Regions from separate parts of the Acetobacterium sp. K1/6 genome, predicted to be linked through region 1. Evidence: riboswitches for the same ligand, from Rfam matches in the RefSeq annotation. Region 1 holds a riboswitch; the other holds the start of a gene.

Region 1 (15,326 bases):
CCAGGAACTGGGGCTGGCAATTGTGGGCCACATGCGAAAGCGAATGGATGAAACCAGCCAGCACTATCAGATGAACTTTACCCTGCTGGGCACGCCGGCAGAAGGTACCGCCGGACGATTTGTCAAGCTGGATAAAACTATTTTTGGCGATATCCCGGGTGTAACCGACCGGGAATACTACACCAACTCTTTCCACATCCCGGTTTACTATGGAACCAGTGCTTACGACAAAATCAGACTGGAAGCACCTTATCATGAGCTTACCAATGCTGGGCACATTACCTATGTGGAAATGGATGGCGACCCGATGGACAATCTGGAGGCCTTTGAAAAGGTGGTCCGAGCGATGAAGGAAGCCGGTATTGGCTATGGTTCCATTAACCATCCGGTGGACCGGGATCCGGTTTGCGGCTATACTGGAATTATCGGGGATGTTTGCCCGAGTTGCGGTCGGTCAGAAGGAGAGCAGAAATTTGAACGCATTCGCCGAATCACCGGTTATCTGGTGGGCACTCTGGACCGTTTTAACGATGCTAAAAAAGCGGAAGTTAGAGATCGGATCAAACATTTTAATGCTGCTGAGCAGATTGCTACTGGTGAAGCAATGGAGCAATTGCAATGAGTAAAAAAGTAAGAATCGCCGGAGTGGTCAAAGAATCCATTGTCGATGGGCCAGGCATCCGCTTTGTGGTTTTTGCTCAGGGATGTCCGCACCAGTGTGAGGGTTGTCATAACCCGGCGACCCATGATTCTAACGGGGGTAACCTGGTGGACGTAGACGCCATCATCGATGAAATGAGAAAGAACCCGCTACTTGATGGCATTACCCTAAGTGGTGGCGAACCCTTTGAACAACCAGAGGCCTTTTGTGAATTGGCCAAACGATCAAAAGAACTGGGGTATCATGTGATGACTTATACCGGGTACACCTATGAAACCCTACTAGAGAAAAAAGATGCCAGACGGCTCCGCTTACTGGAAAACACCGATCTGCTGGTTGATGGAAAGTTTGAAGTAAAAAAGAAGAGCCTGATGCTTAAATTCAGAGGATCGAAAAACCAGCGGATCATTGATGTGAATAGGTCCCGTCGGGACAATAGACTGACGCTTAGTGAGATCAGCTAGAGATAAAGAATAATCAAAAACAATAATAAAAGCAATCGCATTTTCAGCGGTTGCTTTTTGTTTAGTGGGCAATCACAAAAGCGGCAAAGAGAGCAGATATGAATACCCAAGACAGTTAAAGCGTATCCACGTTAGTGGTCATTTTTAACAAAATAGGCTCAAAGTCATAAACAGCATTTGTTCAATAAAAAAAATAGTAGTGGAAAAAAATATTAAAACGGTTAAAATAGTAAAGGTGCGGATTAATTTGGAATCGATTGTAAAACGATTGAGGAAAAATTTGGATGAAATAAATTAAAACAGAAACAAGTGGAGGAAATGGTGTGAATAAACGCAGTGAGTTTTCAAGTAAAATCGGGTTTGTATTGGCAGCGGCCGGATCGGCAGTGGGGCTGGGAAATATCTGGCGATTTCCCTATTTAGCGGCTAAATATGGTGGAGGACTCTTTCTGGTAATTTACCTGATTTTTGTGGTAACTCTGGGGTTTGCAATTATGACAGCAGAATTGGCGATTGGTCGAAAAACTCAGCTTAGCCCCATGGGAGCCTATCGAGCACTCGATAAACGGTTTAGTTTCGTGGGGATTATTGCCTCATTGGTAGCGTTTCTGATTTTTCCCTATTACAGTGTAATCGGGGGATGGGTAATCAAATATTTTGCCGTTTTTGTAACCGGGGGTGGCATGGCAACAACCGGTGCCGATTATTTTTCGAACTATATCGCAAAACCCTTTGAACCGATTATCTGGCAATCAATTTTTGTTCTGGCGACCACCTTCGTGGTGATCAGAGGAGTTAAGGATGGTATTGAGAAAGCCAGTAAGATACTGATGCCGATACTGATTGTAATGTCAGTTTTTTTGTCGGTCTATTCGATTATGCAGCCTGGGGCCATGGACGGGGTATGGTACTTTCTTTACCCGGATTTGGCAAACTTCAGCTTTCAGGCCGTTTTAGCGGCCATGGGACAGATGTTTTACTCATTATCGCTGGCGATGGGGATTATGGTCACCTATGGTTCATACCTCAGTAAAAAAGAAGACCTGGAAGTTTCGGTTAAGCAAATCGAAATGTTTGATGCAGGTATTGCCATATTGGCCGGATTTATGATCATCCCAGCAGTTTTTGCTTTTTCAGGAGGAGATCCCGCAGCCCTTAGTAAGGGACCAGGCTTGATGTTTGTCACGCTGCCCAAGGTGTTTGAAACCATGGGTTTTGGAAATGTTATGGGTGGTGTCTTCTTTTTATTGGTGTTGTTTGCCGCGCTGACATCTTCCATTTCGCTGATGGAAGCGGTAGTAGCAAGTGCCTGTGATCAGTTTAAGTGGGAACGTAAGAAGGGCGTGCTTATCGTTGCGGTGCTGGCAGTTCTGATTGGGATACCATCTTCATTGGGACAAGGGGTATGGAGTGAGGTGCTTATTTTTGGGTTCAACTTTCTGGATTTCTTTGATTTTATCACGAACTCTATTCTCATGCCGATTGGTGCCTTTTTCACCTGCATCCTTGTTGGGCATGTTCTGGAAACAAAGATCATCACCGATGAAGTCAAGTTGTCTTCACCTTTTAAACGCGAAAAGCTCTTTATCATCATGGTCAAATACATTGCACCGCTATGTATTATTGGTATTTTGATCAGCTCAATCTTAGAGGCGATGGGTGTGATTAAATATTGATGTGGTAAATGAACAGCATAAACAAAACGTCCCCGTGTCATGTGCAAATGTCAACCGCCTTTATCGTGGCGTGATTAAACGAAGTTGTTAAGTATCTATTTTTAAGGCGAAAATTATTTGTCATGGATTTGCTATGTTGAGCGTTTAAACATTTACTATTGTTGCAAAAGCAGATATAATAATTAAAAAGTAGAAAGAAGGTAATTCTTAATGTGTACGAGCCTCACCTTAATGACCACAAATCAGATTAATACGCTTGCCAGAACCATGGATTTCGCTTTTTTATTAGACCCTGAGCTGATTTTCCTGCCAAGGAAGTTTTCGTTAGTGTCTGAGGTGGATCAAACAGTAAGATCAGTCAAATATGCGATGATGGGAATCGGTCGAAATTTAGGCACCTATCTTTTTGCCGATGGCCTTAATGAAGCGGGTCTATCCTGTGCCAGTTTATACTTTCCAGGCTATGCGGAGTACAACGATTCTGTCATCCCTAAGAAAACCAACCTTGCTCCTCATGAAATCGTTGGATGGTTGTTAACCAATTTTTCGACACTTGAAGAAGTGAAAGCGGCAATTCCCCAGTTAAATATCGTTAGTACGCCGCTTAAGCTTATGAATGTAATTACCCCACTGCACTGGATAATTACTGATAAGAAAGGGAATACGTTGGTGATTGAACCAACGAAGGATGGTATCATCATCTATGAAAATCCTCTGGGGGTGATGACGAACAGTCCTGACTTCAATTGGCACTTAACGAACATTCGCAATTATATTGGCGTTTCGCCAAATAAAACAGGACCAATTCAGTTAAATGGTATGACATTCAATCCCTTTGGCGGGGGTTCGGGAACCTTTGGCTTGCCCGGAGATTACACACCGCCTTCCCGATTTTTGCGGGCATTGTTTGGAAGAGAAGCCATTAATCCTATTGAAACGGAAGAAGAGTGCATTAACGCCGCCTTTCATATTTTGGCATCAGTTGATATACCCAAAGGAAGTGTTATCACCGATGAGGGAATCGATTTTACCCAATACACCGCTTGTATGGTTTGCAATACGGGTTCCTATTACTTTAAAACTTACGATAACAACCAGATCGCCCGGGCTTGCCTTTTTAATGAAGATTTTGAAGCCGCGCAACCAAGGGTCTGGGGTATTACAAAGAAACAGCAATACCATCAATTGAACTAAAAAACAAACGGTTATGACAAGGATAAACAATGGTGACACGGATAGGATGCTGTTCGTTAGTGTTTTAAGCATGTTGAGATAGAAAAGGAAGAAAAAATGGAAAAGGGCTTTTGTTATCAAACCCCATTGGGGAAAATTGTTCTGATTGAGAATGGTAGTGCCGTTACTCGGCTAATTTTTAGCGAGGTATTGCCAGAAGGCGTTAATTGCACGGAAACACCCTTGCTCAAAAAAGCGGTTTTGGAACTCCAGGAATATTTCGCCGGGACGCGTAAGCGTTTCGATCTGCCCCTTTCTCCTCAAGGCACCGACTTTCAGCAAAAGGTCTGGAAAGCCCTCCAGGATATTCCCTATGGGGCGGTCGTCAGCTACAAAGACATCGCCTTGGCCATCGGTAACGAGAAAGCCTGCCGGGCAGTGGGCGGCGCCAATAACAAAAACCCCATCTCCATTATTATTCCCTGTCACCGAGTAATTGGTGCCGATGGAAGTCTGGTGGGGTATGGCGGTGGGCTGGAAATAAAAAGGCGGTTGCTGGCATTGGAAAAACAAAAATAACGCAATTTTAAAGTGCTTTTAACAGAGTTATTCTTGTAGTTTATTGCAATTTGATATAAATTCACGTCTAAGCAGATTTATTTGCAGATGATTTATAGCAATAAAACAACGGAGGATGATCATTTTGAAATTAAGCAAAGAAGAATTTTCGTGGATTTTGGTCGATTGTGGGAACTCCGCCTATTCAATGGCGGTAACGACGGCTTTACTTCCAATTGTATTTGGAATGTTTGAAAATGTTCAAAGCAGTATGGACCTGGGGTATTTTAATTCGATTGCCAGTATCTTAGTTGCGGTACTTAGCCCAATTTTGGGTACCATTGCCGATTATAAGGACAAGAAGAAGCGTTTTTTTGTATTCTTTACGTTGCTGGGGATTTTTGCAACGGCCGCTCTTGCCTTTGTGCCACCTTCAAGTGGACAGTGGCAGGTGCTGATTTTTTTCTTTGTTTTGTCGGCTATTGGTTTTTCCGGTGCGAATATCTTTTATGATGCCTTTATCGTGGACGTTACCAGCAATGAACGGATGGATCGGGTTTCTTCAGTAGGTTTTGCTTTTGGCTATATCGCCAGTGTGATTCCGTTTGGCATCAGCCTGGCACTAATCCTTCTGCTGGGCATGGACCAGGCGATTGGCTATCAGATCGGGTTTATCGTCACGGCACTTTGGTGGGGACTGTTTACTATCCCGATGATTAGAGATGTAAAGCAACGGCATTATATTGAACCTGAACCCCGGCCAATCGTCAATAGTTTTAAGCGGCTAGCGAATACTTTTAAGAATATCCGAAATCATAAAACGGTTTTTATCTTTTTGGCAGCATATTTTTTTTATATCGATGGGGTCGATACGATCATCAAAATGGTAGTGCCTTATGCTACTGCAATCCTCGGGAAGGATTCACTAGATACCGTCACGTTACTGGGAATCCTGCTGATTATCCAGATTATTGCCTTCCCCTGTGCGATTCTTTATGGTAACCTGGCCAAACGATTTTCAACCAGCACCATGATCATTGTTGGTATTATGACCTATATTGTGGCCTGTATCGCGGCCATTTTTATCACTTCGATCGGACATGTCTTTATTCTCGGGGCGATGATTGGTTCCGCTCAGGGCGGCATTCAGGCCTTGAGCCGGTCTTATTATGCCAAGATTGTTCCCAAGGAAAAATCCAATGAATTTTTCGGCTTCTATAATATTTTTGGTAAATTTTCAGCCATTGTGGGACCGGCGATCATGGCACTGACAACAACGCTGACCGGCAACGCCCGACTGAGTATACTGGGAATTATCCCTTTGTTTGTGATCGGATTTATTATTTTTATAACCTTGCCAAGAGACCCACAGCAAGGTTATAACGTCATGGAGTGAATTTAAAGATGGGCCCAGGAAAATCAAACTATTTAATGGTCATCTCTTACGATGCCTTTTCACAGGATAACTGGGAACAAGCAAGCAGGCTTCCCAATTTATCAAAACTGATCAAAGACGGTGCTTATAGTACTCAATTAAAAAGTGTTTATCCGACCCTGACCTATGTCGTTCATACGACCATGGTAACCGGAGTCTATCCCGACAAACACGGAATCTATCATAATAATCCTTTTCAGCCATTTGAAAAGGAAGCGGAGCAGCGCTGGTTTTGGTATAAAAATGAAATCAAGGTGCCGGCGATTTATGATTGCTTAAAAAAGCATCATCTTAAATCAGCCGGAATCCTTTGGCCGGTGACGGGTAGAACGGCCATTGATTATAACTTGCCCGAGATCCGGGCCATTAAAAAGGAAAACCAGGTGCTGAAAATTTTAAGAAACGGCAGTCCACTTTATTGCCTCGACCTGGAAAAGAAATTTGGACGCTTTAGAAAAGGCTTCAAACAACCATATCTGGATGATTTTACAACCCTGTGCGCGGTGGATACGATTAAAAAAAAGAAACCCAATTTACTGCTAATGCACCTCATTGACCTGGATGACGCAAAGCATCAGCATGGTACCGACAGTCCGGAAGTAAAAGAAGCCATCATCCGGATGGATAAAAGGTTGGGCGATCTCATTCAGGCAGTCGAAGAAGCGGGGATCAAAGAGAATACGACCTTTCTTGTGCTGGGGGATCATGGACAGATTAATGTCCACTATAAGATAAAGCTCAATGCCTTATTAAAAGAAAAAGGCCTTATTTTTGAAGAAAACAAAAAAATGCAATGGCGGGCCTATATCCAGGGGGCTGGGGGCGCAGCTTATCTGCATTTGCGCAAAAATGACAGCGAAGCCGAGAAAATGGCAGTCGCGATTCTAAATCAGGCCATCTGCGAGGACTGTTTTGGAATTGAAAAACTATATAACCGAAAGGAACTGGGTCAGTATCATGCCGAGGACTCCGTTTCTTATATGCTGGAAGCGAAAATCGGCTACTGTTTTGAGGACGATCTGGAAGGCCCGGTTATTGAGGCGATGGACGCATCAAAAGACGAGCAGGCAACCCATGGTTATTTACCAGATAAGCCCGATCAACAGGGTTACCGGTGCGTTTTCGTGGCCTCCGGCGCACGGATAAAAAGTAACTTTCAGTTAGGTGAAATTCAAATGGTCGATATCGCACCAACAATGGCAAGGAGTCTGGGGATTGATTTTTTTAAGGGTGATGGCCGACCATTAAATGAGATTTTTCAGGATCAAGAATCCGGGTTCTGAAGCGTTCCGATATCACATCGGTATCATAAAAAAGCAACCGCCGAATCATGGGGTTGCTTTTTTGTTTGTCGAATGCAAAAAATCAGATGAATTTTCTTAAAAAAAAGCTTACAATAATAAAAGTGTAGCAAATAAGCAAAAAAATAGAGGGGAGGTAGAACATGAAACGAATCATTACAGAATATTTAAAACCCTATTATGGCCGGATGGCCTTTGGGGTATTCTTTAAATTTACCGGTTCGATCATGGATTTGATTATTCCCTCAATTCTGGCCACGATTATTGATCAGGTGATCCCGTTAAATGAATGGTTGCCGATATTTTATTGGGGCGTTGTGATGGTGGTCTGTGCGATCATCGGGCTGGTCTTTAACATTATTGCCAATCGTATGGCGGCCAGGGTGGCCAGTGATGCCACCGAGGTGATTCGGCATGATCTATTTGCCAAGGTAATGTATTTTTCCAATCACCAAATGGATACGCTAACCAAGCCGTCGGTAATTTCGCGGTTAACATCCGACACCTACATCATTCACCAGATGATTATCCGCATCCAAAGGCTGGGGGTTCGGGCACCGATTATGCTGGTTGGTGGTATCATTATCACGATGACCCTGGACCCGGTTTTGGCGACGGTACTAATTGGCATTATGCCCATTATGGCGGTATTGATTACCCTGGTTTCGAGAAAAAGCATGCCGCTTTTTGCTGGACTGCAAAAGGCGTTTGACGGCTTTGTCAGAGTGGTCAGAGAAGATATCAATGGCATCCGGGTGATTAAGGCCCTGTCTAAAACAGACTATGAGAAAAAACGGTTTGATGCCATTAATACCGATGTCGTAAACCGGGAGAAAAAAGCCCGGATGACGGTAGCGGTGATTTCGCCAGCCATGAATATCTGTCTGAATATGGGCTTGGTTGGGGTCGTGGTAATGGGGGCTTATGGTGTCAATAATGGTACCTCAGAAGTGGGGATCATTCTGGCTTTTATGACCTATTTTACGATTATTCTTCATGCCGTTGTAGCCATTTCCAGAATGTTTGAAATGTGGCCAAAGGCCACAGCTTCGGCAGATCGGATTATCCAGGCGTTAGATAGTGTGGATGCACTAAAAGTTCAGGAAGTAGCCGAAGTGATTAAAACGAACAAAACGGACGTTTTTGTGGAATTTAAAGAGGTCTCCTTTTCGTATAATAAAGAGGAACCTAATCTGAGCAATATTTCTTTTGCACTGGCCAAAGGGGAAACTTTGGGAATTATCGGTGAAACTGGTGCTGGCAAAACGACCCTGCTGAACCTGTTGATGCGGCTTTATGATGTGGACGAGGGGATGATTCTCATCGATGGTCGTGACGTTAGAACGATGGATCCCCGGGAATTGCATCAAAAGTTCGGGGTGGCCTTTCAGAATGATATGATCTTTGAAGCCACCATTGAGGAAAACATCGATCTGGGCAGAAATCTCTCTAAAGACGCCGTTACAGCAGCGATTGATTGTGCCGGTGCCAAAGAATTTGTGGATGAAAAATCAGGTAAGTCCTGCGAACAGCTGACTATCAAAGGTGCCAACCTCAGTGGCGGTCAAAAGCAACGGATTCTGATCGCCCGAGCACTGGCTTCGCGGCCGGAAATACTGGTGTTAGATGATTCATCGAGTGCCTTGGACTATCAAACAGATGCGGCTTTTCGCAAATCCATCAAGGAAAATTTTGATGATACCACGATTATTATTGTGGCTCAGCGGGTTAGTTCGATCCGCCATGCCGATCATATTCTGGTGCTTGAAAACGGTGCGATCATCGGCTATGGCAAGCATAAGCATCTGATGAAAAGCTGTGACGTTTATCGGGAAATCAGTCATTCCCAGATGGGGGTGTCCTGAGATGAGACGATCACAAAAATTTGAGAAACCGCAAAACCGCAAAGGTACCCTGATCCAGTTGGGCGGCTATCTGATGCGCTATAAATGGCGGTTGTTTGCGGCCATTGTCTTAACCATTGGAAGTAACCTCCTGGCACTGGTGGGGCCATTGCTTTCGGGTTACGCCATTGATGCCATCGAACTTGGAACCGGTCAGGTCAATTTTTCGCAGGTGTTTTATTACGCCTTCTGGATGGTCATTTTTTATATCGGCTCAGCCGGACTGACCTATATTCTGGAAGTGCTGATGATCCGGGTCAGCCGTCAGGTTACCTATGCGATGCGCAAGGATGTCTTTAATAAGCTGATGGATCTGCCGGTGGGGTATTTTGATCTGCATCAGACGGGCGACGTTATCAGCCGGATTACTTATGACATTGATACGGTCAATAGTTCGATTTCCAGCGACCTGATTCAGGTAGCCTCAGCAGTTATCACCGTCCTGGGTTCATTTTTGATGATGCTGGCGATTTCGCCTAAATTGGTGCTTGTTTTTGCTTTTACCGTACCGGCATCGATCTTTATGTCCCGTTACCTGGTTAAAAAAACCCGGCCCCTTTTTAGTCGGCGATCCCGAAAATTGGGGGAGCTCAATGGCTTTGTGGAGGAAATGGTGTCGGGCCAAAAGACCTTGAAAATATACGACCAGGAAGAGCATACCATTGAGAAATTCAATATTAAGAATAAAGAAGCGGTAGCGGCTTATTATCAGGCCGAATACTACGGCAGTATGATTTTTCCCACCATTAATTTTATTAACAACCTGTCTTTGGCCTGCATCAGTGTCTTTGGTGCACTATTATATCTGGCCGGAGCGATGTCGATTGGGCAGATTTCCTCCTTTGTGTTGTACTCCCGAAAGTTTTCCGGACCCATTAATGAGATGGCCAATATCATGAACGATCTGCAGTCGTCCCTGGCAGCGGCTGAACGGGTCTTTGCCTTGCTAAATGAACGGTCAGAGGCCAGAGATACAAAAAAAATGACAGCACTGACCAATGTAAATGGTGATATTGTTCTTAAAGATGTTCGGTTTAGCTATGATGCCAATCATGTAATTATTAAAAACCTCAGCTTGCAGGTAGAGGCGGGCAAGCTGATTGCCATCGTCGGCCCGACCGGGGCCGGGAAAACCACCATTATTAATCTGTTGATGCGCTTTTATGATACTGACGCCGGGAATATTTATGTCGATGGTAATGAGGTCCAGGAACTGACCCGGGACAGTCTGAGAAAATCCTTTGCTATGGTGCTTCAAGATACCTGGATTTTTCATGGTACGATTTATGAAAATCTGACTTATGGTAAAGAGAATGCCACAATGGCCGAGGTGGTGCAGGCGGCCAAAGCTGCCCGCATTCATTCGTTTATTGAGCATCTGCCCCATGGCTATGAAACTATTTTGAGTGATGAAGGAACCAATATTTCCAAGGGCCAGAAGCAGCTCTTGACGATTGCTCGGGCGATGTTGTTAAATGCCAAAATGCTGATCCTCGATGAGGCCACTTCCAACGTCGATACTCGCACCGAGAAAAAGATCCAGGAGGCCATGCGTCATCTGATGAAAGATAAAACCTGTTTTGTCATTGCTCATCGGTTGTCAACGATCCAGAATGCCGACTTGATTCTGGTAGTAGATCAGGGTGATGTGGTGGAACAGGGAACCCACGAAGAACTGATGGCGAAGGGCGACAGTTATTGGCAGATGTATCAGGCGCAGTTTGAGTAAGGTAATGGGAAATTAAAATAATTGTTGACATATGTTTGATAAACCTTATAATAAAAGTATAAATAACATATGTCAACAATAAAAGGAGGCATTAAAATGCCAGGAAGAGATCAAACAGGACCACATGGTCGGGGTTCCGGCAGTGGAAAAGGACTAGGTCGATGCTCGGGAATAAACGCATATGGGCTTGGAAAAGGCTGTGGCTGCGGACGAAGGTTGAATAAAGTTATTAAAAGAAACGCACCAGTGATGGACCAGGCAGATTTAGAAAAAACGAAGGGCCAGACAGAAAAAAGTGAAAACTAAAAGGCTGAGGGTGGCTAAATGAAAATTGTAACATTAGCTGAAAACACATCGGTGTCTGAAGAATTCAAAAATGAACATGGATTGAGTTTATACATTGAAACCGAAACCCATAAATTGCTATTTGATGTGGGTGCCAGCGGTCTGTTTGCAGAAAATGCAAAAAAACTGGGGGTTGACCTTTGCGAAGTGGATACCCTGGTCATTAGTCATGGTCATTATGATCATGGTGGTGGTTTAGAAACATTTCTTAAGATCAATGATAAGGCCGCAATCTATATCAATGGTCAAGCCTTTGAAAATCATTATTCTAAAAGAGCAGACGGGGAGGCCTATATCGGTCTGGATCAGGAACTGTTTTCTAATCCGCGCTTTATCTTTTTGGCAGCGGATTTCGTCATCGATGATGCTTTGTGCATTTTTTCAAATGTTCAGGGAGAACGCTGTTGCTCTACGGCCAACGCTGACCTGCTGATGGAAAAAGATGGGCTACGGATGGCAGATGATTTTTGTCATGAACAGAACCTGATCATCCGGGAAAGAAATCAGGTCGTGCTGGTGGCAGGTTGTGCTCATAAGGGAGTCGTTAACATTCTTGATCATATGGCATCAAACTATGATATGCAGCCGACTGTTGTCATTGGGGGATTTCATCTTTATAATCGCACCCGAAAAAAACCGGAGGCAAAAGAATTGATTGAGGAAATTGGTAACGAACTCAAAAAAACTGCGACAATTTATTACACCTGCCATTGTACTGGGAAAGAGCCTTATCAAATCCTAAAAATGATGCTGGGAGAACAGGTTAATTATCTGGCAACCGGTAGCCGGGTTATTATTTAAAAATAAAAAAGAACAAGGAGAAAATGATGAACAAAGTAAAAGGAAATATGAAGTCGTGTTTAAATCCAGTGGCTAAGGTGTTGGTATCTTGTCGGGGATTAAATGGCGAAAACAATGCCCTGGCGGTGGGCTATTGCGGAAACTGCAGTTATGATCCGCCGATGGTCATGGTCGGGATTGTACCCTCACGGTATTCGTATCATCTGATTAAAGAGTCCGGCTGTTTTGTGGTGAATCTGGTTGATCAAGCCTATGAAGAAACCTTTAAATATTTGGGTAGCCACAGCAAACGCGATGAAGATAAGCTGGCGGTGATGAAGGTCAATTTAGAAGAAGCTAAATTTGTCAATGCTCCGATTCTTGCCGATTGCCCAGTTAATATTGAATGTAGCATTGTAGACTCAATTGTCACCGGTTCTCACGAAATGTTTGTCGGAAAAATTGAGTATGTCCACGCCGATTCAAAAATGGTCAGTGACGATGGCTGTATTGATTTTTCACAGATAAAATTCTTATAAACAGATCAGAATATAGAGTTTTGTGGTTGACATAAAAAAATTATAATGGTATTATGTCAAAAACGTGTTAGTGGTTTGTAACATAAAAACACAGACAACTTATTGAAAACGTTAGCCTAAAAAATTTTGGGCGTTGATTTTATCAAATGAGTTTAATTTAATAACTTATCATTCAAGGTGCCGATCATGAAGATCGGAGAATAGGGAAGCTTAGAAAGCACGGACCCACCACTGTGAACAGGGACGAATTCTTAAAAAACCACTGGGCTAAAGCCTGGGAAGGTGAGAATAGGATGAACTGTTAGTCAGGAGACCTGCCTTGATTTAAAAAATATGCCAGGGGATGATTGGCCGCATGATTTAGAATACCTTGAGATGGGAAGGGTTTCTTTTATTAATAAAAGAAGCTCTTTTTTTATTTGCCCAGGGTAAGCGATTAAAGAAATTAAAAGCGTTTAAAATAATGAAAAAAGAAAAGAGGAGAAGCGATGACTTTTGAGGAAAAATGGGTTGACAACAAAAAAAAGACGGATCTAAATGAAACCCAGCAGTTTTGGGATGATCGGGCTTCGGAGTTTAATGAGATGGGAAAGAGGGAAATGGCTGATGATCCGGTACTGTCGCTTTTAAAAAGCAAGGATGCTATTTTCCCGGGAGCGAGAGTACTGGATATCGGATGTGGTGCTGGGCGCTATTCCAAAGAATTCTTAAAAATGGGCTGTGAAGTAGTGGGGATTGATATTTCCCCTAATATGATTGATTTTACAAAGGAAAATGCTGCCAGTGTAAAGGCTGATTTTTTTACGTTTAAGGTTATGCCCTGGGAAAAGGCGGATTTGGCCGCAGAAGGGTGGGAAGGCTATTTTGATCTCGTTTTTGCTTCTATGAGCCCAGCTATTAGCGGCCCCGAGGAATTAAAAAAAATGAATCAGGCCTCCAAAGGCTATTGTTTTATGAGTGGACACCTGATCAAAGAAGATAAAATTGGAAATGAACTACGAGTGGCACTGAATAAAGAAAACCGCACCGCTGACTACCGGAATACCTTATATTACGCCTTTAATATATTATGGGATATGGGCTTTTTTTCGGAGTTTCAACATAGTGAGAATCAACGGACAAAGATTTGGGAGCTGGAAAAAGCAACCAATTATTATGCCCATATGTTAAGGGCTACCGATGAAGAGACAAAACAGACGATTCGGGATTATCTTAAGAATAAAAGCAAAGACGGACAGATTGAAGATATAAACTATTCCAAAAACGGTCAATTGCTGTGGTCTGTTCTGTCTGCTCAAATAGACGGGAGATAAAGATGCTAAAAAAACCAAGTGCCGTGATTGAGGTGGAGGGCGACAGCCTGGAATTATACCAGAAATTCACGGGCAAAAAAACCGTGTTGATTCTCATTCTTTGCGCTTTGTTGCTGGTGGTAGCCATTTTTGCCATGAATAGTGGGGCCATGGAATTGGACCCCACCGACATTGTCAAAACCCTGATGAGCATTGGTACCGAAATCTCTAGTGTAGTGGTATGGCGGATTCGTCTGCCCCGAGTTTTGGCCGCGGTTATTGCCGGTGCAGGTTTGGCAGTGGCCGGATGTGTGATGCAAAATAATTTAAGAAATCCGTTAGCATCGCCTTCTACCTTGGGGATTTCCAGTGCAGCTGCCTTTGGTGCCAATATCGCTATTATTGTATTGGGTGCTGGGACGGTGCAAAGCTCGGCAGCGCAGCCGATTATTGTCAACAATCCTTATCTGGTAACGATTTTTGCCTTTGCTTTTTCCATGGGAGCGACCATGATAATTTTGCTGCTGTCCCGAATGCGCAGTTTTTCGCCGGAGTCTATTGTTCTGGCAGGGGTGGCACTGAGCTCTCTTTTTGGAGCAGGCACTACCTTGATTCAGTATTTTGCTGAATCAGTGCAGATTGCTGCCGCTATCTTCTGGACCTTTGGGGACCTGGGTCGGGCTGGCTGGACAGAGGTTTATATTTTGGCTGCGGTGGTGGGTCTTGCGATGATCTACTTTATGATGAAGCGTTGGGATTATAATGCACTGGACAATGGTGCCGATGCCGCTAAGAGTTTGGGGGTTAATGTCGAGCAAACCCGATTTGGCGGCATGCTGGTATCATCGATGATTACCGCAGTGACGGTATCATTTCTTGGTGTGATTGGGTTTATCGGTTTGGTGGCACCACAGATGGTCAGGCGGATCATCGGCGGGGATCATCGCTTTTTGATTCCCATTTCTGCCTTAATGGGGGCGCTTTTGTTGCTGGTCTCGGATACCTTTGCCCGAACGATTATTTCCCCCATTATATTGCCGGTGGGAGCAGTGACATCATTTTTAGGGGCACCCCTGTTTTTGTATCTCTTACTTAAAGGAGGTAAACGTCGTTGAATTTACAAGTTGAAGGATTGGCTTTTGATTATCCTTGCCAAAACGTCTTAAAAGGGATCTCTTTTTCCATGAAGCGCGGGGAATGTTTGGCGATACTGGGAACAAATGGCGCCGGGAAATCGACTTTGCTTAAGTGTATTAACAAAATCTTGAAGCCCCAGGGCGGGAGTGTCTTAATTGATCAGGAAAATATTAAAGCGTTTAAGCAGAGTGAGCTGGCCCAGAGAGTGGCTTATGTTTCTCAGAGTAATCAAAGTACAACCACGACAGTTTTTGATTCGATTCTGATTGGTAGAAAACCTTATATCAAATGGGATGTGGGGAAGAATGATTTAAATATTGTCAATGAGACCA
Region 2 (15,326 bases), on a different contig from region 1:
ATAATGGGAGTTAAGCGGCAACAAAGCGGCAACAAAGCATCAGTGTTTTACTTTGCCCACGGTCAGAAAAGGATAGGATGGTTCGGTATGTATAAAATACTAATTGTAGAAGACGATCAGATTATAGCAAAAGCACTAAAAAATCATTTGGATAAATGGGAACTTGAAACCCAAATCGTTGCGGATTTCCATCATATTATGGATGAGTTTGTGGCCTATGATCCGCAGCTTGTCCTTTTGGATATCTCCCTGCCATTTTTTAACGGCTACCATTGGTGCAGCGAAATCCGCAAGCTTTCTAAGGTGCCGATTATTTTTATTTCGTCGACCAGTGATAACATGAATATTGTTATGGCAATGAACATGGGCGGCGATGACTTTATTGCCAAGCCCTTTGATCTGGCGGTGGTGGTGGCAAAGATTCAAGCTCTGCTTAGGCGGACCTACTCCTTTCAGGGCCAAGTAAGCCTACTGGAACATAAGGGCGCGATTCTAAATCTTAATGATGCCAGCATTATCTATGTGGATCAAAAAGTGGAACTAAGTAAAAATGAGTTTAAAACCCTTCAAATTTTACTGGAAAATAAGGGCAAGGTGGTCTCTCGGGATGTGATTATGAAACGGCTTTGGGACAGCGACTGCTTTGTGGACGATAACACCTTGACGGTAAATATTGCCAGGCTGCGCAAGAAATTGGAAACAGCCGGGCTGGCCGATTTTATTGCCACTAAAAAAGGCGTCGGCTATTTAATTGGGGATTAATCGAGGTGTAAAATGAAAATATTATTTGTATTGGGTGCTTACTTGAAAAGTCGGATTAGGGTAATGGTCGCCTTTGTCTTATTCATACTTGTCTTTGCCATGGTATATGCCCTGTATTATTTGCCGCTGGAGCCGATTGTTTATAGTACTGAACTGGTTATGGCTCTGGCCGTTGTTTTTGCCGGTCTGGATTTTGTGCAGTTTTATCAAAAGCATCAGCGCCTGACAGAGGGGATCAGTAGGGCCACCGCTGGGGTGGGGGAATTACCAAAGCCTCGGGATTTGCTGGAAGTAGACTATCAAACCCTGACCCGGGTATTGGCGGAGAATCGGGCTGAGCTGATCTCCCAGTTCGATAACCGGCAAACGGATATGATTGACTACTACACCTTATGGGCCCATCAGATTAAAACCCCTATCTCAGCAATGGGACTGTTACTTCAGACGGAGGAAGGTGATAGGGAACGCACCAGCACCTATGCCCAGGAACTTTTTAAAATTGAACAATACGTCGAGATGGTGCTCCAGTATTTAAGGCTTGAAAGTATGTCATCAGATTTGCTGTTGGTTGAGTATGATTTGGCAGACCTCATCAGACAGGCGGTGAAAAAATATAGCATTATTTTTATCAATAAAAAAATATCGTTGGAGTTGGAAGAAATGAATTGCCGTGTTCTAACCGACGAAAAATGGCTGATCTTTGTTCTGGAACAGATTATTTCAAACGCTCTGAAATACACCAATCAGGGGAAGATATCCATTTATTTGGATGAACATTCAGAAAAAACCCTAATTATTTCTGACACCGGTGTTGGAATCAGAGAAGAAGATATTAAACGGATTTTTGATCGGGGCTTTACCGGTTACAACGGCAGAATGGATAAAAAATCTACCGGCATCGGTCTTTACTTGAGTCAGCAAGTATTAAATAAGCTCTCCCACGTAATTACTGTAACCTCCCAGGTGGGAAAGGGCACCCGAGTCAGCATTGATCTGGCCACTAAGCGGTTTGAAGCCTTATAAGACAACCTTACAAAAGTGTAAGATTAGAAGTCGAAATGTAAGTCGAAGCGATGGCAGGGCAGCTGCGTTTCCTTTATACTTTAGTTGTCGATAAGAAAATTTCAAATCATAGAGGGAGAAAAATAATGCGATTACTCGAAGTAAAGAATTTAAAAAAGATCTATACCACCCGGTTTGGCGGGAATCAGGTACAGGCGCTGTCTAATGTTAGTTTCTCGGTGGAACAGGGCGAATACGTGGCCATCATGGGAGAATCCGGTTCAGGAAAAACAACCCTGCTCAATATTCTGGCATCGCTTGATAAACCCACCAGTGGGGAGGTGTTTCTGGACGGTAAAAATATTGTCACTATCAAAGACAGTGACATTTCGGCCTTTCGTCGGGATAATCTGGGTTTTGTCTTTCAGGACTTTAATCTTTTAGATACCTTTTCGATTCAGGATAATATCTTTTTGCCGCTGGTATTGGCTCAGAAAAAATTTGAAGAAATGAACAGCCGGATTAAGCCCCTTTCGCAGCGATTAGAAATCGAGGAACTGCTACAAAAATTCCCCTACGAGGTTTCCGGAGGGCAAAAACAGCGGGCCGCAGTGGCCCGGGCACTGATTACCGAGCCCAAACTGGTGCTCGCTGATGAACCCACCGGTGCCTTGGATTCCAAGGCGGCGATGAATCTGCTAAAGATCTTTTCAACCATCAATGACCTGGGTCAGACGATCCTGATGGTTACTCACTCAGTGGCAGCAGCCAGTCATGCCAACCGGGTGTTATTTATCAAAGATGGCGAAATATACAATCAGATCTATCGGGGTTCGATGAGTAACGACGACATGTATCAGAAAATATCCTTTACCTTGTCGATACTGGCAACCGGAGGTGAGAACCTTGAATAAGTTTTTTTATCCCAAGTTGGCGCTGGTCAATTTAAAGAAAAACGGGAACACCTACATCCCTTATATACTGACTTGTATCGGATCGATTATGGCTTTTTATACCATCGTTTCAATCCAAAGCAATAAGGGATTAGACGCAATGCAAGGTTCGGAAAGCTTGAAAATATTATTATTCCTCGGGATTATTGTTATTGGCATTTTTGCGGTGATCTTTCTCTTCTATACCAACAGTTTTTTGATTAAACGACGAAAAAAAGAACTGGGATTATACAGTATTCTGGGAATGGAAAAGAAGCATATTGCCAGAGTGTTATTCTATGAAACGCTATTTGTGACGGTAATCAGTTTGAGTTTAGGGCTCCTTGGTGGGGTCCTGATTGGGAAACTGATGTTTCTAATCCTTCTTAACCTTGCTCATATTAAAAGTCCACTTGCTTTTAAGATTGATCAAATGGGTTTGTTATATACGACGGTTGTATTTCTGGCTATTTTTGGCTTGACCCTATTAACTAATTTTTTGCAGGTAAAGCTTACCAACCCCATTGATTTATTAAGAGGTGGGGAGCATGGTGAAAAAGAACCAAAATCTTCATGGTTGATGACGCTCATCGGCGTGATTTCGCTGGGAATTGGCTATGCGATTGCTTTATCAGTGCAAGATCCCATTGAAGCGATACTGCTTTTCTTTGTGGCCGTTATTTTTGTCATCATCGGAACCTATGCTTTGTTTACAGCGGGGAGCGTCACACTGCTAAAATGCTTGAAGAAGAATAAAAAGTTCTATTACCAGTCCCGAAATTTTATTTCAGTTTCCGGGATGATTTATCGAATGAAACAAAATGCTGTCGGTCTGGCTAATATTTGTATTCTCAGCACCATGGTATTGGTCACGATCTCCACGACGGTATCCTTATACATCGGTCAGGAAAGTATGCGGCGGGATTACTATCCCATGGATGTGAGCTTTATTGGTGCGGCTGAAACCACCGATTTTTCGGAGATTGAAAAAATTGTTGTAGCCGAAAAGACCAGTGCCAAGGTAGAAACAACAAATGAACTGTCTTTTGATATGAGTACTTTTACGGCCTTTAAGGAGGGCAGCCATTTTCTGCCGGATATGGTAACGGATGAGAACTTGGATCTAACGTATTATAATACGATCAGTAAGATTACCACGGTACCGCTAGAAGATTACAACCGGATGACGAATCAAAACAAAACCCTGGCAGAAAATGAAGTAATGATTTTTTCAGCCGGTGAGAATTACCAGGAACAAACCGTGGTTTTTGGCGAAAATCTGTTTTTGGTGGTTGAACAGCTCGAATCAGTGCCGATGGACTTCAAAAAGAAATTGATTACCGGAAATAGCTATTATATCATTGTCAATGACGAACAGATGATGTCGACTATTTACACGGCCATGAATGCCAATAAAGACAATGCTGACAGTGAGTCACCAGCGATTCATCACGCCATGATGTTTAATCTCAGTGGCAGTGAAGATAATATTAACCATTTTTCAAAACAGGTGAGGGCTTCGGTTAGTCAGCTCAATCCGGATATTGAGATAAGAAATATTTATGAATCACTGGCAGAACTTTATGGAATATTTGGTGGTTTTTTATTCCTGGGTGTATTTCTGGGCTCCCTCTTTATGATGGCCACGGTGTTAATTATCTATTTTAAACAGATTTCTGAAGGTTATGAAGACAGCGAACGGTTTGTCATTATGCAGAAGGTGGGGATGGATAAAACCGAGGTTAAAAAAACTATTGGCAAGCAGATCTTAATGGTATTTTTTCTGCCCCTGGCCGGAGCCATCATCCACGTGGCTTTTGCCTTTCCGGTTATTACTAAAATGTTAGCCGCCTTCCGGCTGACCAATATACCCCTAATTCTTTTATGCACGCTTGTGGGGGTTGTTGTTTATGCTTTAGTGTATACTGGGGTTTATCTACTCACGGCCAGATCCTATTATAAGATGATTCATTAATAGTTACAACGATTGGTTAATAAGAATCCCTCCCAGTTCATTTAATTAAAAGATCAGTGTTGCCTATCGTAATAGGGGCAGTTAATGGGCCTTATTGAAGGTTTGTAAAAAAATAGAGAGAGGCATCAAAGCTACATGTAAAACTGCTTTTAGCCTTAATTCACTTAAAAAAAACTGTACATTTATCGTATCCATGTTATAATATAACCACAATTAAATAAAAATGTAAAAAATCATTTAGGATGAAAAATTTCATTGAGGGAATCTGGTTAGAATCCAGAACGATCCGGTCACTGTAATTAGTTATGTCTCCTTAAATTGGCCACTGGGCACGTTTTGTCTGGGAAGGCGAGGAGAATAAAAGCTATAAGTCAGGAAACCTACTAATATGATGTACTAAAGCGTCCTTCCAGGGAAAAGGGAAGTTAGTAACATTAACAAAAGTTGGTTCTTGGTGTGAATCATAGAATTGATGGATATGTGTAATGATAAAACCTTTTTTCCCATAGTTATTGTGGGGAAAAGGTTTTTTTTCGGTAAATTATCATAAAATGGAGGTTAGCATGGAGAAAATGAAAAAAACCATGACCGTTGTGGGAATCGCGTTTTTAATGGTTGTTTTGGCTGCCCAGCCTGTAAACGCTATGCATATTATGGAAGGCTTTTTACCCATTGGTTGGGCTGTTTTCTGGTGGGTGCTAGCCCTGCCGTTTATCGCCTTCGGACTCTATCAGGTTGGGAAGATATTCAAAGACAAACCTGAGCAAAAAGTTCTTTTAGCCATAGCAACGGCTTTTACCTTTGCCTTATCAGCGTTTAAACTGCCTTCGGTAACGGGGAGTTCTTCTCATATGACAGGGATCGGCTTGGGCGCGATCCTCTTGGGACCCTTTGCCACTGTAGTAGTTGGTACCATTGCGCTTTTGTTTCAGGCGCTGCTGCTGGCTCATGGCGGGCTGACAACTTTGGGTGCCAACGCCTTTTCGATGGCAATTGTCGGATCTTTTGTGGCTTACGGGATTTACAAAGGGCTGTCAAAAATCAATGTTCCCAAAGCCTTAACCGTTTTTTTAGCCGCCTTTATTGCCGATCTGGCAACCTATGTAACCACCTCCATCCAGTTGGGACTAGCCTTTCCGGACCCGGTCGGGGGGATTGTAGCTTCCGTTGTTAAGTTCTTAAGTATTTTTGCGATTACCCAGATACCACTGGCAATTATCGAAGGCATTTTAACCGTACTGGTGGTTAACGCCATTTACCAATATAAAGAAAAGGGGATTATTTCAAATGAAACTCTCACCGATAACTAAGGTTGTTCTGATTTTATTAATTGGCGCACTGATTATTATCCCTCAGATTGCTTTGCCGGACGCTGAGTTTTCAGGCGCAGATGATGCTGCTGGAACAGCCATCACCGCAATCGATGAAAATTATGTGCCCTGGTTTGAAAGCTTGTTTGATCCCGGCGAGATGGAAGAAAAGCTATTCCTCTTCCAACAGATTTTAGGTGTCGGCGGTCTGGGAATCTGCTTTTTCTACCTTTATAAAAAGTCGAAAAAAAATGAAAAAGCCGATAAATCAGTGTAAATAGTAAGATAAAGCAGCACCGACACTTGTTACATCATGTTGTGACCTAGGGGTCAGACCCTGTGCATCAAGGCGGACACGGCGGGAGCCTGTCCGAGCTTGCAGCATACATCAGATTAACAATTGGTCGGTACGGGAGTTTGTCACCAACCTGAAGTCCGGCGACTTATATAAATATTAACTGCATCTTAGAAGGAGACAACCATGATTGATCGTTTTGCCCATACCAATAAACTAAACAATGCCAATCCTACTGTGAAGGTAGTGGTTTCGTTAGTCATGCTCCTTTCGGTTTTCTTCATCAATGAACCCCTGTATATGGCAGGGGTTTTTGGTGTTATGGTGGGGTGTACCCTATTGTGGGCAAAAATTCCGGTGCGGATTTATCTGCATACCCTGATTTTTGACTCCCTCTTTATTATCCCCGGAGCCCTGGCGTTATTGTTTACCATCGCCAGCGGAAGTCGTGGTAGTGGTGATTATTTATTTGCATTTAACTTTTTTCAGTTTACCATCGGTATCACTGCCACCAATCTGGTGCTGGCCAGCCTGGTTTTCTGTCGAGCGATGGCAGGAGTTTCCTGTATGCTTTTTTTAATTTACACAACCCCGGTGATGCAGATCGCCGGAGTCATGAAAAAAGCCCATATCAGCAATACTTTTTTAGAAATATTTGTTTTAACCTACCGCTTCATCTTTGATTACTGGGATAAACTTAAAGTCATGGCAACTGCCCAGGAATTGCGGTTTGGCTATCGCAATTTTAAAGTTGCCATCCAATCCATTGCAATGATGTTAAGCAATTTGTTTCTCATGGCCATTCAGAGCTACGAGGAGATGACACAAACCCTGGAATTAAAGCAATATCAGGGAGATTTTCATGTAAGCTATCGGAAAGGTCTGAAAAATGATTAAAACTAATAATTTGACATATCAATATCCGGACGGCACTAAGGCCTTAAAAAGTGTCTCTATTGACGGAAGTAAAGGGAATTGCATCGCCCTGATCGGTGAAAACGGAGCTGGAAAATCGACCTTGATGTCGGCGCTGATTGGGTTGATCAAACCAACGGAAGGAACCGTTTTTTTTAAAGAAGAACCCTTATCCTATAAGAAAAAAAATCTCTATGAATTTCGCAAATCGATTGGGCTGGTGATTCAGGAATCGGATAAGCAGGTCTTTTATTCCGGCATATATGATGATGTGGCCTTTGCTCTGAGGAATATGGGCATGGCTAGTGCGGTCATCGATGAGCGGGTGAAGGCGGCGATGGAAGCCACCGGCATCACACTTTTGGCCGATCGGCCAGTGCATTATCTCAGTTATGGGCAAAAAAAACGGGTGGCGATGGCCGGGGTTTTAGCCGTCGAACCGGAGATCATCCTGATGGATGAACCCACCTTAGGGCTCGATCCTAAAAGCAAGGCTGGGGTCAAAGCGATCATCAAAGGGGCACTGGCTAAGGGCATCAAGATTATTTTATCCAGCCATGATATGGATTTTATTTATGAATTTTGTGATTACACCTATGTGCTCCATCATGGCGGCGTGCTGGTAGAAGGTGAAACCACTGCGGTTTTTAAAAATACTGAAGCCCTGGAAACCGCCAGTTTGGAACAGGCAACCATGACCCGGCTGGAACAGTGTCTGGGGATTAAAGGGTTTCGCAGCATTGCTGCCCTGGAAGAAGCAATCAGAAATCAGAAAAAGGAGGTTCAAGTGGATGAAACTGGTAGTAGCGGGAATTAATCATAAGGATACACCTTTGGAAATTCGGGAAAAAGGGGCTTTTCTTCATCGCACCTTGAATGAGGCCATCCAGACCCTTTTGAATGAAGCGGATATAGCCGAGGTGATAATTCTTTCAACTTGTAACCGCAGTGAGATCTACGTCTCGACCCGAGACCAGGATGCGGCTGGGGAAATTTTAACCGATTTTTATCTTCATGAAAAATCAGCGGAACTGGCACCCTATCTTTTTGTTAAAAAAGAGCGGGAAGCGATGGTCCATCTCTATGAGGTGGTTACCGGTTTGGACTCGATGATTTTGGGCGAAGATCAGATTTTGGGTCAGGTCAAGGATGCGTTGGAAAAATCCCAGGCCATCAAGGGCTGTGGTAAATACCTGACGAAAATGTTTCGGGAAGCGATAACCTTTACTAAAAAAGTGAAAACCGATTATAAAATATCCGAAACCCCCTTATCCTTAAGCTCAACCGCGGTAAAGCATATCAAACGGGCGTATCCCGAGGATTATGGCGATAAAAAAATACTCATCATCGGGTCCGGGAAAATGGGTGTGCTGGCACTGCGCTATATGAAGGCCGAAGGCTTTTGTAACCCCTACATGACTAACCGTACCTTTCATAATATGGATCAGTGCGAGGCCATTCATGAAAACGTCCAGATGATCCATTATGAAGACCGCTATCAAGTCATTCCCGACATGGATGTGATTATTACTGCCACCGCATCGCCTCATGTTGTTTTGAAGGCCGCGGAAATGAAATCGCTGCGTAAACCGCTAACCGTGATCGATTTAGCACTGCCCCGGGATGTCGAAGAAGCCGTTGGCAGCTTACCTCAGGTAAAACTGCTGACCATTGATGATTTTAAAAATATGATGGATGAAAAAATGGCTTATCGGGTCAAGATTGCAAAAAAAATAGCGGCCGAAATTCAGGATGAAATCGATGGTCTGTTGTCCTGGGTGACCCACGCCAAGGTCGATAATATGGTTCGTGATTTAAACGAAACCTCCCGGCAACTGGCTGAGGAAACCATTGAAACCCTCTGCGGCCGATTAACCTTAAGTGAAAAAGAAGCGGTTTATTTGGCTAAGGTGATCCGCTCCAAATTTCGGGAAATGGTGATGCCGCCGATTAAACAACTAAAGTCACTGGAGTGTGAAGAACAAATTATTGGCATTGAAAAAACCGTGACCTATCTGTTCCCGGGAATTCAAGACAAAAAAACACAGGAAGATCAACAAAATGATGACACCGCTATTATTTAACTTGGAAAGCAAAAAGGTTCTGGTTGTCGGCGGTGGCAAGGTTGCTGCCAGACGGATTGTCACCTTGTTGGAAAACGGCATGCAGGTTATCGCGGTGAGTCCTGTTTTTTTGGAGTCGATCATTAAAACTGAGAATGGTCAGCTAACCCGGATTGATTCCGGCTATCACAAAGAGCAGCTCATTGGTGTCGATTTGGTAGTAGCGGCAACTGACAATCATGAGCTCAATGGACAAATTAAAAGAGACTGTGCGTCCCAAAAAATATGGTGCAATCGGGTCGATGATCCGAAGGATTCGGATTTTATTTTTCCTTGCGTTATTCGCCGGGGTGATTTAACCCTGTCGGTCTGTACCGAAGGGGCCAGTCCTTCTTTAACGAAGCACATTATCGACGATCTGGCCGACCGCTACGATGAAAGCTATACCGAAAAAACAGCCTTACTGCGATTACTGCGACAGGCTGTTTTAGCGGGTGATGGTGCGCCGAATGAAAAAACTGAAAAACTTAAAGAATTGTCCCGATGTTCCAATGCAGAACTCAGGTCAAAACTAGGAAATAACTGACAATTGGAGATAAGAGAAATGAATATAAAAGTTGGAACAAGAGGCAGTACTCTGGCCCGAACCCAAAGCCAGTGGCTGATTGATGTCCTGGCCAAAGCCCATCCGCAAATAAACTTCGAGATGGTGATCATTAAAACAAAAGGCGATCTGGTTCAGGATAAACCGCTTGATAAAATCGGTGATAAGGGATTGTTTACCAAGGAGTTAGAAGATGCGCTGCTATCCGGCGACATCCATATGGCCATTCACAGCATGAAGGATATGCCCTCAAAACTGCCCGATGGCTTAGCTTTGACGGTTCCAACCGTTCGGGAAGATCCCCGGGATGTCCTGCTGACGCCCCATCAGATTTCTTCACTGGATGAGTTGCCAAAGGGTGCGGTCGTAGCAACCGGAAGCAAACGCCGGATCAGTCAACTACAAAAACTGCGGCCGGATGTAGAAATCGTTGGCATTCGCGGAAATATCGATACCCGGATTCGCAAAATGCAGGAACAGCAGTTAGATGGTATTATTCTGGCCGCGGCTGGTCTCAAGCGGATTGGTCGGCTTAATGATAGCACCTATCAGACGGTAGCCTTGCCGGAGAACACCTTTATTCCGGCACCGGCTCAGGGAATTCTGGCAGTCGAAGTCCGGGAAGATAATGAGACGGTCAAAGAATTGATGGCTGCCATTAGTGATCACAACACGATCATTCAGATGAGTGCCGAACGCAGTTTTTTAAAGGCCTTAAACGGCAGCTGTCATATTCCGGTTGGTGCATTTTGTGAAATAAAAGCAGACACCATTGTGCTTTATGGACTTTATGGTTTGGAAGATGGTAGCCATGTGGTCACAAAGTCGATTGAAGGCACACCCGAGGAGGCAGAAAAGTTGGGAAAACAATTAGCAGCAGCATGTTATACCGCAGTGCATAAAAAAGTTGGGAAGGTTTATCTGGCTGGTGGCGGATGCGGAGATCCTGGTCTCTTAACCGTTAAAGCCAAGGCTATTTTAACCAAAGCCGATGTGGTGGTTTATGATGCCCTGGTCAATGAAAGCTTTTTAAATGATGCCCGAGCAGATGCCGAAATTGTTTATGTCGGCAAACGAGCTGGCAATCATGCCATGCGCCAGGAAGATATCAATGCCTTACTTGTCCAAAAAGGCTTAGAAGGCAAACTGGTATTGCGCTTAAAAGGCGGAGATCCTTATGTCTTTGGCCGTGGCGGCGAAGAAGGGGAAGACCTCTATGATGCTGGCGTCCCGTTTGAAGTGATTCCCGGGATTACCTCGGTTATCGGTGGACTGGCTTATGCCGGGATTCCGATTACCCACCGGGACTGCGTGTCTTCGTTTCATGTCATCACCGGACATTTAAAATCCAACGCCTATGATGGCTCATCGGATCTGGATTGGCCGGTGCTCGGTAAGTTAAAAGGCACCATCGTCTTTTTGATGGGCGTCAAGAATCTGGAAAAGATTTGTGACGAACTGGTTAAAAATGGCATGAATCCCGAAATGCCGGTGGCTGTGGTTCATCGGGCATCGACCCCCTATCAGCGGGTCGTAACCGGAAACCTGACCACCATCTACGACATTGCAACGGCAGCAAAAATCACCGCCCCCAGCCTGATTGTGGTCGGGGAAGTCGTCAATAAAAGGCAAAAACTGCGGTTCTTTGATCAAAAACCATTGTTTGGAAAAAACATTATCGTCACAAGGTCCCGGGAACAAAGTTCCCAGATGGTTGAAAAAATCACTGAGTTGGGTGGTAATGCGATTGAATTTCCAACCATCAAAATTGTCCCCATCAACGAAGCGGCCTGTGATGAAAAGGTAAAGTGCCTTAAGGACTACAGTCACATTATTTTTACCAGCATCAACGGCGTGGAAATCTTTTTTGACTCCCTGGCCCGCTGTGGCAAAGACGCCCGCGCCTTTGCCAATCTGCATATCACCGCCATTGGTGAAGGAACTAAAAAGGCCCTCTTAGCCCGGGGCCTCCAGGCCGATTTTGTGCCGGATAAATATGTCGGCGAAGAATTAGTTAGCGGGTTGGCGCCGTTGCTTAATAAAGACAGCCGGGTGCTGATTCCCCGTTCCCAAAATGCTCGGATCTATGTGGTTGAAGAACTAGCTAAAATCTGTCCGGTCGACGAGGTGAAAAGCTACGAAACCATCCGCGAAGATCACGCCACTGTTGATCCACTGGAAATGTTAAAGAACAAAGAAATTGATTATATTACCTTTACCAGTTCCACTACCGCCGAGTTTTTTGTCGAAAAAATCGGCGCCGCGCACATCAACGCGATCAACTCGGCAAAAGCGGTGTCAATCGGCCCCCAAACCTCAAAGAAATGCCTGGAACTGGGCATCGCTGTGGACATCGAAGCCGAAACATATACCATCCAGGGAATGCTGGATGCGATTTTGAAGGATGCTCAGAAATAAGATTTGAGTAAAAAAGCCGAGGTAGTACCGACAATTGTTATATCATGTTGTCTGCATCAAGGCGGACACGGCAGAGCCTGTCCGAGCTTGCAGCAGACAACAGATTAACAATTGGTCGGTACGGGACATGCAAATAACTAGAAGTAAATAGGAGGTCAGCAAGATGTTGCCAACACGATTACGAAAAAATACAGCGGTCAGGAATTTAATCAGAGAAACCCAGCTGTCCATGAATGATGTGGTTTATCCACTGTTTATCGTCGACGGAACTGGCGTGCGCAAAGAAATCGGCTCCATGAAAGATCAGTACCATCTGTCTTTGGATATGCTGGAGGCCGAAACCCTGGCGCTAAAAGAACTGGGCATCCGTTATGTCATTTTGTTTGGGGTTCCCGATGAAAAGGATAACGAAGCCACTCCCGCCTTTGTGGATGATGGTTTGGTTCAGGAAGCCATTCGGGTGATCAAAAAGGTTGATCCAAAAATGTATGTGATCACCGATGTCTGTTTGTGTGAATATAAAAGTGATGGCCATTGCTGTTTCTTTGAAGAAAACGGTGAGATCCGACGAGCCCAGACCTTAGAGACCTTAAGCAGAACGGCGCTCAGTCATGTCCGCGCTGGAGCCGATATGGTCGCTCCTTCGGATATGATGGATGGTCGCATTGACCATATGCGAGAAACCCTGAATCTAGCCGGTTATGAGTCGATTCCGATTATGGCCTACTCGGCTAAATTTGCTTCCAGTTTTTACGGCCCCTTCCGGGATGCCGCAAACTCAGCACCAGCCTTTGGCGACCGTCGCAGCTATCAGATGGACCCGGCCAATTCCCGGGAAGCCTTAAAGGAAATGGTTCTGGATATCGCTGAAGGTGCCGATATTGTGATGGTTAAACCAGCCATGCCTTATCTGGATGTTATCGTCCAGAGCAAGGAACTTTCCTATTTACCGATGGCCGCCTATCAGGTCAGCGGCGAATATGCGATGATTAAAAATGCTGTCGATGCCGATCTGATGGATCGTCGGGCGATCTTTGAAAGCCTGCTTAGTATCAAACGGGCCGGAGCCGATATCATCATCACTTATTTTGCCAAAGAACTGCAGGCCATGCTGAAGGATTATCAATAACAGCAAATCATTTATAAGTCATGAATCTATTGTTTAAGACAAACGCAGTACCGACAATTGTTACATCATGTTGTATGCCTCAAGGCGAACAGTTGCGAGCCAGCGACTGATTACTCGACGATTAGTGAATTAGCAACTGTACGAATTGCGCGCATACAACAGATTAACAATTGGTCGGTACGGTAGGGAGCGAACACCTGAGTTTTACATGATAGTGAAATAATTATTATTGGAGATATTATGAATCGAGAAAAATCAGAACAATTATTTATTGAAGCAGAAAAATATATTCCCGGCGGCGTCAATAGTCCGGTGCGGGCGTTTAAATCGGTGGACATGCCACCGGTTTTTATTGACCATGGCAAAGGTGCCAAGATTTATGATGTCGACGGTAACGCGTACACCGACTATATCTGTTCCTGGGGGCCACTGATTTTAGGTCACGCCTCACCGGTTTACTTTGAAGGGATTCAGGAAGCACTGGAGAAAGGCACCAGTTTTGGGGCCCCAACCGCCATCGAGGTTGAAGTGGCTAAGTTGATCACCGAAGCCTATCCGTCGATGGAAATGGTGCGGATGGTCAGTTCCGGAACCGAAGCCACGATGAGTGCCCTGCGGGTCGCCAGAGGCTATACCGGACGAGATAAGATCATTAAATTTGAAGGCTGTTACCACGGTCATGCTGATGGACTGCTGGTTAAATCCGGGTCCGGCACGCTGACCTTTGGAGTCCCGACCAGCTCAGGGGTGACCCCGGGAACGGCCAAGGACACCTTAGTAGCAACCTATAACGACATTAACAGTGTCAAAGCGCTCTTTGCCGAAAACCCTGGCGAAATTGCCGCTGTCATCGTCGAACCGGTGGCTGGGAACATGGGCGTTGTACCACCCGATCTGGATTTTATGAAAGGTCTGCGAGAAATTACCACAGCCGAAGAAACGGTGCTGATTTTTGATGAAGTCATCACCGGATTCCGTTTGGCTTACGGTGGGGCCCAGGAAGTCCTGGAGATTAAACCGGATATGACCACCTTAGGGAAGATCATCGGCGGCGGAATGCCCGTCGGCGCTTATGGCGGACGTCGGGATATCATGGCAACCGTGGCCCCTCTAGGCGGCGTTTATCAGGCCGGAACCCTGTCCGGGAATCCGATTGCCATGAAAATGGGACTCAACACCCTGACTTATCTGCGGGATCATCCCGAAGTTTATACCGAAATGGAAGAAAACGCCAAGCTGTTAGAAGCCGGCTTTAAGGCCAACATTAAAAAAACCGGGGTCAAAGCCCAGATGGTCCGTTTCAAAGGCATGACCTGCTGCTTCTTTACCGATGTGCCCATCGATGGCTACGCTGCCGTGATGACCTCGGATACCAAAGCCTATACCAAATATTTCAAAGCGATGCTTAATGCCGGTAACCTGATGCCGCCAGCCCAATTCGAAGGCATTTTCCTCTCCTCCGCCCACACCAAAGCGGACCTCGAAAAAACCATCGCTGACCATTATCAGGCATTAAAAAAAATATAAGTAAAAAAATGCAAGCATTAATAAGCTTTGCTGTTAGACCAAATACTTTGTTTTTTTAGGCGCCTAGAAATAGACATAATTGATCCAGCCTAAAGCTGTTGATAAAAATGATGTAGTACCGACAATTGTTACATCATGTTGTACGCATCGGAGCGGACACGGCATTGCTGTCCGATTCCGCGGCGAACAACAGATTAACAATTGGTCGGCACGGTAACATTTGACAAACCTTGCCGGTACGAAAACAGTTTAGTATTTAGGATCGTCAGCAAAGCTACCCCAAGTTCTATAATAACAAATAACATAAAATAGGAGAATCACTTAATGGAAAAGAAAGCATTACTGGTCATCAGTTTTGGTACATCTTACCCTGAAACCCGAAAAAAAACCATTG

What was found. Region 1 has a riboswitch for cobalamin ahead of U2P91_RS03635 (class I SAM-dependent methyltransferase). Riboswitches for the same ligand answer to the same signal wherever they lie in the genome.
Region 2: another riboswitch for cobalamin. It lies ahead of U2P91_RS08895 (energy-coupling factor ABC transporter permease); the one in region 1 lies ahead of U2P91_RS03635 (class I SAM-dependent methyltransferase).

The regions. Positions count from the first base shown of each region.
Region 1 covers NZ_JAXQGA010000003.1:111,045-126,370, forward strand. Annotated here, with positions in the region: gene U2P91_RS03575 (anaerobic ribonucleoside triphosphate reductase) at 1-622, shown strand, start outside; gene nrdG (anaerobic ribonucleoside-triphosphate reductase activating protein) at 619-1,125, shown strand; gene U2P91_RS03585 (sodium-dependent transporter) at 1,449-2,801, shown strand; gene U2P91_RS03590 (linear amide C-N hydrolase) at 3,012-3,995, shown strand; gene U2P91_RS03595 (methylated-DNA--[protein]-cysteine S-methyltransferase) at 4,092-4,553, shown strand; gene U2P91_RS03600 (MFS transporter) at 4,678-5,928, shown strand; gene U2P91_RS03605 (alkaline phosphatase family protein) at 5,937-7,250, shown strand; gene U2P91_RS03610 (ABC transporter ATP-binding protein) at 7,412-9,133, shown strand; gene U2P91_RS03615 (ABC transporter ATP-binding protein) at 9,135-10,901, shown strand; gene U2P91_RS03620 (DUF5320 domain-containing protein) at 10,998-11,207, shown strand; gene U2P91_RS03625 (MBL fold metallo-hydrolase) at 11,226-12,047, shown strand; gene U2P91_RS03630 (flavin reductase family protein) at 12,074-12,565, shown strand; cobalamin riboswitch at 12,724-12,902, shown strand; gene U2P91_RS03635 (class I SAM-dependent methyltransferase) at 13,054-13,878, shown strand; gene U2P91_RS03640 (FecCD family ABC transporter permease) at 13,881-14,972, shown strand; gene U2P91_RS03645 (ABC transporter ATP-binding protein) at 14,969-15,326, shown strand, end outside.
Region 2 covers NZ_JAXQGA010000008.1:62,229-77,554, forward strand. Annotated here, with positions in the region: gene U2P91_RS08875 (response regulator transcription factor) at 88-762, shown strand; gene U2P91_RS08880 (sensor histidine kinase) at 775-1,785, shown strand; gene U2P91_RS08885 (ABC transporter ATP-binding protein) at 1,911-2,678, shown strand; gene U2P91_RS08890 (FtsX-like permease family protein) at 2,662-4,671, shown strand; cobalamin riboswitch at 4,893-5,074, shown strand; gene U2P91_RS08895 (energy-coupling factor ABC transporter permease) at 5,244-5,981, shown strand; gene U2P91_RS08900 (energy-coupling factor ABC transporter substrate-binding protein) at 5,959-6,258, shown strand; gene cbiQ (cobalt ECF transporter T component CbiQ) at 6,463-7,173, shown strand; gene U2P91_RS08910 (energy-coupling factor ABC transporter ATP-binding protein) at 7,166-8,008, shown strand; gene hemA (glutamyl-tRNA reductase) at 7,983-9,275, shown strand; gene U2P91_RS08920 (precorrin-2 dehydrogenase/sirohydrochlorin ferrochelatase family protein) at 9,253-9,840, shown strand; gene hemC (hydroxymethylbilane synthase) at 9,859-12,276, shown strand; gene hemB (porphobilinogen synthase) at 12,440-13,405, shown strand; gene hemL (glutamate-1-semialdehyde 2,1-aminomutase) at 13,646-14,932, shown strand; gene U2P91_RS08940 (sirohydrochlorin cobaltochelatase) at 15,257-15,326, shown strand, end outside.